Regions from separate parts of the Kitasatospora sp. NPDC049285 genome, predicted to be linked through region 2. Evidence: riboswitches for the same ligand, from Rfam matches in the RefSeq annotation. Region 2 holds a riboswitch; the other holds the start of a gene.

Region 1 (4,835 bases), on a different contig from region 2:
GGCGTCGCCGACCAGCGACGGCTGCATCACCTTCAGCGCCACGGTCCGGTCCAGCCGGGTGTCGGTCCCGCGGTACACCGTGGACATCCCGCCGACGGCGACCAGCTGCTCGACCCGGTACCGTCCGTCGAGCAGCGCCCCGATCAGGGGGTCGTTGAGGGGCATGTCCACCCGAGGAGTGTAGGGGGAGGAGGGCGACGAAGGGTGCACATCGCCCGCCCCCGGGTTCGGTGGCAGACCCTAGAACGCGGGCCGCTCCCGGGTGTCCAGGTCCGCCAGGCCCGCCGTCGGGGAGGACGCCTCGGCGTGGTAGCGGCGCGGGATGCGGCCGGCGCGGTGGGCCAGCCGGCCGGCCTCGACCGCGCGGCGCATGGCGTCGGCCATCAGGACCGGGTCCTGGGCGCGGGTGACGGCGGAGGCCAGCATCACGGCGGAGCAGCCGAGTTCCATGGCCAGGGCGGCGTCGGAGGCGGTGCCGGCGCCGGCGTCGAGGATCACCGGGACGCCCGCGGACTCGGTGATCAGCTGGAAGTTGTGCGGGTTGCGGATGCCGAGGCCGGAGCCGATCGGCGAGCCCAGCGGCATGATCGCCGCACAGCCGACGTCCTCCAGCTTCCGGGCCAGCACCGGGTCGTCGTTGGTGTACGGCAGGACGGTGAAGCCGTCGTCGACCAGCGTCTCGGCGGCGTCCAGCAGTTCGATCGGGTCGGGCAGCAGGGTCCGCTCGTCGGCGATCACCTCCAGCTTCACCCAGTCGGTGCCGAGCGCCTCGCGGGCCAGTCGGGCGGTCAGCACGGCCTCGCCGGCGGTGTAGCAGCCCGCGGTGTTCGGCAGCACCCGGATCCCGTTGCGGGCCAGCACCTCCAGGACCGAGCCCTGGGTCGCGGTGTCGACCCGGCGCATCGCCACGGTGGTCAGCTCGGTGCCGGAGACCTTCAGGGCCTGTTCCAGGACGTCCAGGCTGGGGGCGCCGCCGGTGCCCATGATCAGGCGGGAGGTGAAGGTGGTGTCGGCGATGGTGAGGAGGTCGTCGGCCATCGGTCAGCCTCCCTGGACGGCGGTGAGGATCTCGACCCGGTCGCCGTCGCGCAGCGCCGTGGCGGACCACGAACTGCGGGGCACCACGGCCTCGTTGACGGCGGCGGCGACGCCGGTGTTGGCGGCCGAGAGTTCGGCGACCACCGTGTCGAGGGTGACGGCGGCGGGCAGGGTGCGCGGGGCGCCGTTGACGGTCAGGGCGATCTGGTTCATGCGGAGACCTTGGTCGTGAAGCGGTCGGGGGCGAAGTCGGCGGCCAGCGCGGGGACTTCACCGGTGGCGAGGTAGTCGGCGAGCAGGTCGGCGGTGACCGGGGTGAGCAGCACGCCGTTGCGGTAGTGCCCGGTGGCGGCGGCCAGGCCCGGCAGCGCGGTCGGGCCGAGCAGCGGGGCGTTGTCGGGGGAGCCCGGGCGCAGGCCCGCGCCCGTCTCGACGAGCGGCAGCTCGGTGATGCCGGGGACGAGTTCGTGGGCGTCGCGGAGCAGCTCGTAGACGCCGCCGGCGGTGACCGTGGTGTCGTGGCCCAGCTCCTCGGTGGTCGCGCCGATCACCACCTCGCCGTCGGCGCGCGGCACCAGGTACAGATGCTGGCCGCGCACCACGGCGCGGACGTTGCGGGACAGGAACGGCCGGTACGCCGGTGGCACGCGCAGGCGAAGCACCTGGCCCTTGACCGGCCGGATCGCGGGCAGCACCCCGTCCGGCAGCCCGGGCAGCAGGTGGCTGCGGGAGCCGGCCGCGAGGACGGTCCGCCCGGCCGTCAGCCGCTCGCCGGTCGACAGCCGGACGCCGGTGGCGCGGCCGTCGGCGACCAGCAGCTCGGCGGCCTCGGCGCGGTGGAGGACCACGCCGAGCCGCTCGGCGGCGGCGACCAGGGCGCGGGCCAGCCGGCGGCCGTCCACCTGGTGGTCGTCGGCGACGTGCAGCCCGCCGCGCACCCCGGGGGCCAGCATCGGCTCCAGCCGGCGGCACTCCCGGCCGGTCAGCCACTCGGAGGCCAGGCCCAGGCGCTGGTGGAAGGCGTGCAGTTCGCGCAGTTCGGCGCGGTCGTCGGCGTCCAGGGCGACGGCCAGCGTGCCGGTCTGCCGGTAGCCGGTGTCCAGGCCGGTGAGTTCGGTGAGCTCGGCGGTGAAGGCGGCGTAGCGCTCGTTGGAGGCCATGCCCAGGCGCAGCAGCGGCTCCTCGCCGTACTGCAGCTCGGTCACCGGGGCGAGCATGCCCGCGGCGACCTGCGCCGCGCCGCCGCCCGGGGCGGGGTCGACCAGCGCGACCGACAGGCCGCGCTGCGCGGTGCGCCAGGCGACGCCGAGGCCGATGACGCCCCCGCCGACCACCAGCACGTCGGAATGTGCCACAGCGGCTTCTTCTCCCTTCGCCGGCATGACCCGGATCAGGTTCGGACGGTCGCAGGCCGCGTCAGCCCGCCTCTCAGCCCGGTGCTCCGGGCTCCCGTGATGAGGTGTGCACCCACCATAACGCCGGGCGCGGCCGGAGCTGTAAGCACATTCGAAGGGCGGACGCTCGAGGACGGCTCGCTACTGTGGACGGCATGGCTGAGTTGAGGGCAACGGACCGGGTGGTCGTGGTCGGGGCGGGCATGGCGGGCGCGCAGGTCGCGCTGGGCCTGCGACAGGGCGGCTGGGAGGGTGCGGTGACCCTGCTCGGCGCGGAGCGGCACCTGCCGTACGACCGGCCGCCGCTCTCCAAGGACGTCCTGCTCGGCAAGGCCGACTCCACCGTCTTCGACCTCGACTGGCCCGCCCTCGACGTCGAGGTGCTCACCGGCCACCGGGCCACCGGCCTGAACGCCGGGGTGCTGCACACCGACCGCGGCGAACTCCCGTACGGCGCGCTGGTGATCGCCACCGGCGCCGACCCCCGGACGCTGCCCGGGCTGCCCGACGCCCGGACGCTGCGCACCGTCGACGACGCCCTCGCGCTGCGCGCCGCGCTCACCCCCGGCAAGCGGATCGTGCTGGTCGGGGCCGGCTGGATCGGCGCCGAGACCGCCACCGTCGCCCGCCAACTCGGCTGCCACGTCACGGTGGTGGAGGCCGCGGCGACCCCGCTCGCGGGCGCGCTGCCGGCCGAGCTCGGCGCGCTGATGGCCGACTGGTACGCCGCCGCCGACGTCGACCTGCGCTGCGGCGCGGGCGTCGCGGGCGCCGCCGACGGCGGGGTGCTGCTCGCCGACGGTACCCACCTGCCCGCGGACGAGGTGGTGGTCGGCATCGGCGCCCGCCCCGCCACCGGCTGGCTCGCCGACGGCCCGCTCGCCCTCGACCCGGACGGCTCGATCCCGGTCGACGACCGCCTGCGCACCGCGCTGCCCGGCGTCTGGGCGGCCGGCGACTGCGTCTCCTACCCCTCCGCCCGGTTCGGCGCCCGGCTCGCCGTCCAGCACTGGGACCACGCGATGCACTCCGGCGGCGCGGTCGCGGGCCGGCTGCTCGGCACGGCGGACGGCCCGTACGACCCCGTCCCGTACTTCTGGTCCGAGCAGTTCGGCCGCATGGTCCAGTACGCGGGCCGGCACGCGGGCGCCGACCACCTGCTGTGGCGCGGCTCGCCGTCCGAGCGGGAGTGGTCGGTGCTCTGGCTGCGCGACGGCGTCCTGGTCGCGATGCTCGCCGTCGACCGGCCGCGCGACCTGGCCCAGGCCCGCCGCCTGATCGACCGCGGCGCGGTGCTCGACCCGGCGCTCGCCGCGGACCCGGCCGTCCAGCTCAAGGCGGCAACCCGGTAGCGCGTGGGTAGGCTGGGTGTCGTGAGCGAGATTGATCCGAAGATTGACGCCCTGGTCCCCGCGTGGCTCTACCTGCCCGACATCTCGGAGCGGTGGGGTGTGGTGATCACCGAGGTACGCGACATGGTGCGGAACCGCACCCTGCTGGCCGTGCGCCGGGGTGAGAACAACTCCCTTCAGGTCCCGGCCGACTTCATCGAGGACGACGGCCCGGTCAAGCACCTGGTCGGCACCCTGACCGTGCTCCGCGACTGCGGCTTCTCCGACCAGGAGATCCTCGAGTGGATGTTCACCGAGGACCCGTCGCTGCCGGGCAGCCCGATCCAGGCGCTGCGGGAGAACCGCGGCACCGAGGTCAAGCGCCGCGCCCAGGCCATGGCCCTGTGACGGCCCGTCAGCAGCTGGCCGACGCACGGCTGTACCTGTGCACGGACGCCCGGCGCGAGCAGGGCGACCTGGCGGACTTCCTGGACGCCGTGCTGGCCGGCGGCGTCGACGTCGTGCAGCTGCGCGACAAGTCGCTGGAGGCCCGGCAGGAGCTGGAGTACCTGGAGGTCTTCGCCGACGCGGCGCGCCGCCACGGCAAGCTGCTCGCCGTCAACGACCGCGCGGACGTCGCCTTCGGCGCCCGGCCGGACGTCCTCCACCTCGGCCAGGACGACCTCCCGGTGCCCGTCGCCCGGCGGATCCTCGGCGAGGACGTGCTGATCGGCCGGTCCTGCCACGCCGAGGCGGAGGTGGACACCGCGCTCACCGAGCCGGGCGTCGACTACTTCTGCACCGGCCCGGTCTGGCCCACCCCGACCAAGCCCGGCCGGCACGCCCCCGGGCTGGACCTGGTCCGCTACGCGGCCGCCGCCGGCTCCGCGCGCCCCTGGTTCGCCATCGGCGGCATCCACCTCGGCAACCTGGACGAGGTCCTGGCCGCCGGCGCCACCCGCATCGTCGTGGTCCGCGCCCTCACCGCCGCCGAGGACCCGGCCGCCGCCGCCGCCGAACTCGCCGCGCGCCTGCGCTGACCGCTCCGCCGTGCGGGCCGGGGACGCTTCGC
Region 2 (4,835 bases):
CCTCGACCAGGCCCGACTGTCCATCGAAACGCCCGGCGGAGCCGTCATCGCCCGCTACTCGCTCGCCCCGACGGGGGCCGGTTTGACGGTCGAGCGCAGCAGCGCCGTCGCCGTACTGGAGCGGCGCCCGGTACCGGCGCCCGCCACCACCCCGTCCTGCCGACGGAACACGCCGCGCCCGCCGTCCCCACAGGCTCTGGCCGAAGCCGCCGTGCTACGCGCCCGGTTCAAAGTCCCGCCCAGCCGCCGCCCCGACGAGGAGCAGGACATCACGACGCCGCGGGTGCCACCCCAGCGGGACCGCCCGGCCGACGACGCCGGAAGCTGAGCCGCCTGACCCGGAAAGAGCCCGGCCCGCGCTCCCCCCTCCGAAGCGCGGACCGGCGTCATCGGCGGCTCAGTCCGCCAGCGGGAGGTAGACCCGGTTGCCCCGGGCCGCGAACTCCTCGGACTTGGCCTGCATCCCGGCCAGCGCCTCGGCGTCGACGTCGCTCTGCATCGCGCTGGACCCGTCGCCGTGGTCGGCGCGGATCTGCTGGCTGATCTTCATGGAGCAGAACTTCGGGCCGCACATGGAGCAGAAGTGCGCGGTCTTGGCCGGTTCGGCGGGGAGCGTCTCGTCGTGGAAGTCGCGCGCGGTCTCCGGGTCCAGCGCGAGGTTGAACTGGTCCTCCCAGCGGAACTCGAAGCGGGCGTCGGAGAGCGCGTCGTCCCAGGCCTGCGCACCGGGGTGGCCCTTGGCGAGGTCCGCGGCGTGGGCGGCGATCTTGTACGTGATGACGCCGGTCTTGACGTCGTCGCGGTTGGGGAGGCCCAGGTGTTCCTTGGGCGTGACGTAGCAGAGCATCGCGGTGCCCCACCAGGCGATCATCGCGGCGCCGATGCCCGAGGTGATGTGGTCGTAGCCGGGTGCGACGTCGGTGGTGAGCGGGCCCAGGGTGTAGAAGGGCGCGTCGTCGCAGATCTCCTTCTGGAGGTCCATGTTCTCGCGGATCTTGTGCATCGGGACGTGGCCCGGGCCCTCGATCATCACCTGGACGTCCTTGGCGCGGGCGATCCGCCCGAGCTCGCCGAGCGTGGTCAGCTCCGCGAACTGCGCCTCGTCGTTGGCGTCCGCGATCGAGCCGGGGCGCAGGCCGTCACCGAGCGAGAAGGTGACGTCGTAGGCGCGCAGCAGGTCGCAGAGCTCCTCGAAGTTGGTGTAGAGGAAGTTCTCCTGATGGTGCGCCAGGCACCACGCGGCCATGATCGATCCGCCGCGGGAGACGATGCCGGTCTTACGGCGGGCGGTGAGCGGGACGTAGCGCAGCAGCACGCCGGCGTGCACCGTCATGTAGTCGACGCCCTGCTCGCACTGCTCGACGACGGTGTCCCGGTAGACCTCCCAGCTGAGCTCCTCGGCGCGGCCGTCGACCTTCTCCAGCGCCTGGTAGAGCGGGACGGTGCCGATCGGGACCGGGGAGTTGCGCAGGATCCACTCGCGGGTGGTGTGGATGTTGCGGCCGGTGGAGAGGTCCATGACGGTGTCGGCGCCCCAGCGGGTGGCCCAGGTCATCTTCTCCACCTCCTCCTCGATGGAGGAGGTGACCGCGGAGTTGCCGATGTTGGCGTTGATCTTCACCAGGAAGTCGGTGCCGATGATGGCCGGTTCGACCTCGGGGTGGTTGACGTTGACCGGGATGACGGCGCGTCCGCGCGCCACCATGTCCCGGACGAACTCGGGCTCCAGGCCCTCCCGGAGCGCCACGTACTCCATCTCGGGGGTGATCAACCCCTGCTTGGCGTAGCCGAGTTGGGTGACCGCGACGCCGTCGCGGGCGCGCAGCGGGCGGCGCGGGCGGCCGGGGAAGACGGCGTCCAGGGTGCGCAGGTCGCCGCCGCGCGGGGAGGTGTGGCGGATGCCGTCGTCCTCGGGCCGGGCCTCCCGGCCGTCGTACTCCTCGACGTCGCCGCGCTGGCGGATCCACGGGTCGCGCAGCGCGGGCAGGCCGCGCCGGACGTCCGCGCTGTGGTCGGGGTCGGTGTACGGGCCGGAGGTGTCGTACAGCGGGACGGTGCGGCCGTTGGTCAAGTGGACCTCGCGGTACGGAACGCGCAGGTCGGGGCGGCTGCCCTGGCGGTACGCCTTGCGCCACGCCGGGGTCGGGTAGCCGGTGGTGGTGCTGTCCGTCGACGCCGAACCGGTAGCGGCGTCGTTCGAGCCGTCGGAGGCAGACTGCGGCCGTGCTTCGAAAACGGTCATGAGACCTGTTCACTCCCTACGCCGGCATTACCCGGTCAGGTTCCTGCGGTCGACGCAGCGAGTGGCACGTGCGCACGTGCCGGTCAGCGTCCTCTCAGCCCGGTGCTCCGAGCTCCCGTGTCCTGCGAGGGCAGGACGCCGACCACCGTAGCGGTGCGAACCTTGTGGGTCCAGACGGCTTCCGGCCAGTGGACATGCTCCGGACGGCCGGTCAGACTGGCGCGATGGTCGGACTCATCGGGCGGGTGACGGGCCGGATCGGCCGGGGGCTGGTCGGCGAGGTCATGGTGCACGTGCCGGAGCGTCAGGGCAGCGAGGCGTTCCTGGCGTACCTGGCGGTGCCCGGTGAGACGCTGGAGATCGGCTCGACGGTCGTGGTGGTCGAGTACCAGCCACCGCGCACGGTCTACGTGCAGCCGTTCTGAGCGGTCTGACCGCACGTCAGCAGCGCTCCGGCAAACCTCCCGAAACTGTTTCGAGACAGTGACGGTGCGCACGGGCGATCCCTCTTCCGCTGCGATCACGGCAGGCGCAGAATGTCGGGCTGCCACCGCGTTCCGCGCCATCCTGCACAACCGACGCGCAGCCACGGGACCGGTGCGCCCTGAAGGGGGAGATTGCCGATGCTTGTCGGCATCGTCGGAGGCGCCATCGCCTCCATCGTGGTGATCGTCACGCTGTTCAAGCTGATGTGGCGGGTCGCCGAACCGAACGAGGCGCTGATCATCTCGGGCGCCAAGCACGGGGACGGCCTGGGGTTCCGGATCGTCACCGGGCGGGGCACCTTCGTGGTGCCGGGCGTCCAGGCGGTGCGGCGGCTGTCGCTGGACCTGAACGAGTCCGAGCTGGACGTCGAGTGCGTGACGTCGCAGGGCATTCCGGTGCACGTCAAGGGCGTGGTGATCTTCAAGGTCGGCGACGACTCGGTGTCGATCGCCAACGCCGGACGCCGCTTCCTGGACCAGCAGAAGATGATGGGCCAGCGGGTGCACAACGTGTTCGCCGGCCACCTGCGCTCCATCGTCGGCGGGCTGACGGTCGAGGACATGATCCGCGACCGTGAGCGGCTCACCGGGGAGACCCGTTCCGCGTCCGGCGCCGAGATGGAGAAGCTCGGCCTGATCATCGACTCGCTGCAGATCCAGGAGATCCTGGACCCGACCGGCTACATCACCAACCTGGCCGCGCCGCACGCCGCGGCGGTCCAGCGCGACGCCCGCATCGCGGCCGCCGAGGCCGACCGCCGGGCCACCGAGGCGGAGCAGGAGGCGTTCGCCCGCAAGGCCGAGGCGACGCGCAACTCGGCGATCCAGCAGGCCGGTTACCAGGCCGAGATGGACACCGCCGCGGCCCAGGCGCAGCAGGCCGGACCGCTCGCGCTGGCCGCCTCCCGGCAGGAGGTCGTGGTCCAGGAGACCAAGGTCGCCGAGTTGGAGGCGCACCGCAGGGAGCAGCAGCTGCAGGCCGACGTCCGCAAGCCCGCGGACGCCCGGGCGTACGAGACCCGGACCAAGGCCGACGCCGACCGCGACGCCCGGATCTCGGCCGCCCAGGCGTCCGCCAAGGAGACCGAGTTGAAGACCGCGGCCGAGGCCAACCGGGTCAAGGTCGCGGCGGGCGCCGAGGCCGAGGCCACCCGGGCCCGCGGTCTGGCCGCCGCCGAGGCGACCCGGGCCACCGGTGAGGCGGAGGCCGCCGCCGCGGCGGCCAAGGGCCTCGCCGAGGCCGAGGCCCTCCGCGCGCTGGGCCTGGCCGAGGCGGAGGGCATCAAGGCCCGCGCGGCGGCCCTCGCCGAGAACCAGGAAGCCGTCGTCGCCCAGCAGTTGGCGGAGAACTGGCCGGCCATCGTGCGGGCCGGCGCGGACGCCTTCGGCAATGTCGAGCACATGGTGCTGCTGAACGGCGCGGAGGGCATGTCCGAGATGTTCGCCAAGGCGCTCACCATGGGCGGCACCGGCCTGGGCCTGGCCCGGCAGCTGCTGAGCTCGATGAACCCCGGCGGGGGTGCGGAGGCCGCCGAGGCCGCCGCCAAGCCCGCGGCGGCGCAGGTCATCCCGATCCAGGACGGCAGCAAGAGCTGACGACCGGTCAGAGTGGAACGGGGGCGCGGGTGCGGGACCACGGTTCCGCACCCGCGCCCCTGCGACCTGAGTACCCGTACTCACGCCCCCGTGACGCCCGGCACGCGAGCATCGAGCCCATGAATCTGCTGCCCCGCGTCGGGATCACCGCCGTCGGCTCGTGCCTGCCCCGGCAGGTCGTCACCTCGAAGCAGCTGCAGGACGAGGTGGCGGCTGGAAGCGGACTCGCGCTGCCCGACGGCATGTTCGAGAAGGCGACCGGCATCCGCACCCGCCGGTTCGCCGGACCGGACGAGCACCCCTCCGTCCTCGCGCTGGACGCGGCCCGCAAGGCGCTGGCCGCCCGCGGGCTGGAACCCGCCGACGTCGACCTGCTGGTGTTCGCCTCCGCCTCCCGGGACGTCTGCGAGCCCGCGACCGCGCACCTGGTGCAGGCCGAACTCGGTTCCCGCGCCCACGCCCTGGACGTCTCCAACGCCTGCAACAGCTTCCTCAACGGGATCGACACCGCG

The links. A riboswitch is a leader RNA that binds a small molecule or an ion and turns the genes downstream of it on or off. The one in region 2 is predicted to bind thiamine pyrophosphate.
Region 1: another riboswitch for thiamine pyrophosphate. It lies ahead of thiO (glycine oxidase ThiO); the one in region 2 lies ahead of thiC (phosphomethylpyrimidine synthase ThiC).

Annotation. Positions count from the first base shown of each region.
Region 1 covers NZ_JBFAQR010000002.1:224,522-229,356, forward strand. The annotation lists gene pknB (Stk1 family PASTA domain-containing Ser/Thr kinase) at 1-165, opposite strand, end outside; gene AB0K51_RS02800 (thiazole synthase) at 241-1,038, opposite strand; gene thiS (sulfur carrier protein ThiS) at 1,042-1,251, opposite strand; gene thiO (glycine oxidase ThiO) at 1,248-2,420, opposite strand; TPP riboswitch at 2,389-2,501, opposite strand; gene AB0K51_RS02815 (FAD-dependent oxidoreductase) at 2,588-3,784, shown strand; gene AB0K51_RS02820 (Rv2175c family DNA-binding protein) at 3,806-4,171, shown strand; gene thiE (thiamine phosphate synthase) at 4,168-4,803, shown strand.
Region 2 covers NZ_JBFAQR010000033.1:31,738-36,572, reverse strand. The annotation lists gene AB0K51_RS21330 (IS21 family transposase) at 1-328, shown strand, start outside; gene thiC (phosphomethylpyrimidine synthase ThiC) at 398-2,242, opposite strand; TPP riboswitch at 2,238-2,370, opposite strand; gene AB0K51_RS21320 (hypothetical protein) at 2,467-2,667, shown strand; gene AB0K51_RS21315 (SPFH domain-containing protein) at 2,866-4,323, shown strand; gene AB0K51_RS21310 (ketoacyl-ACP synthase III) at 4,443-4,835, shown strand, end outside.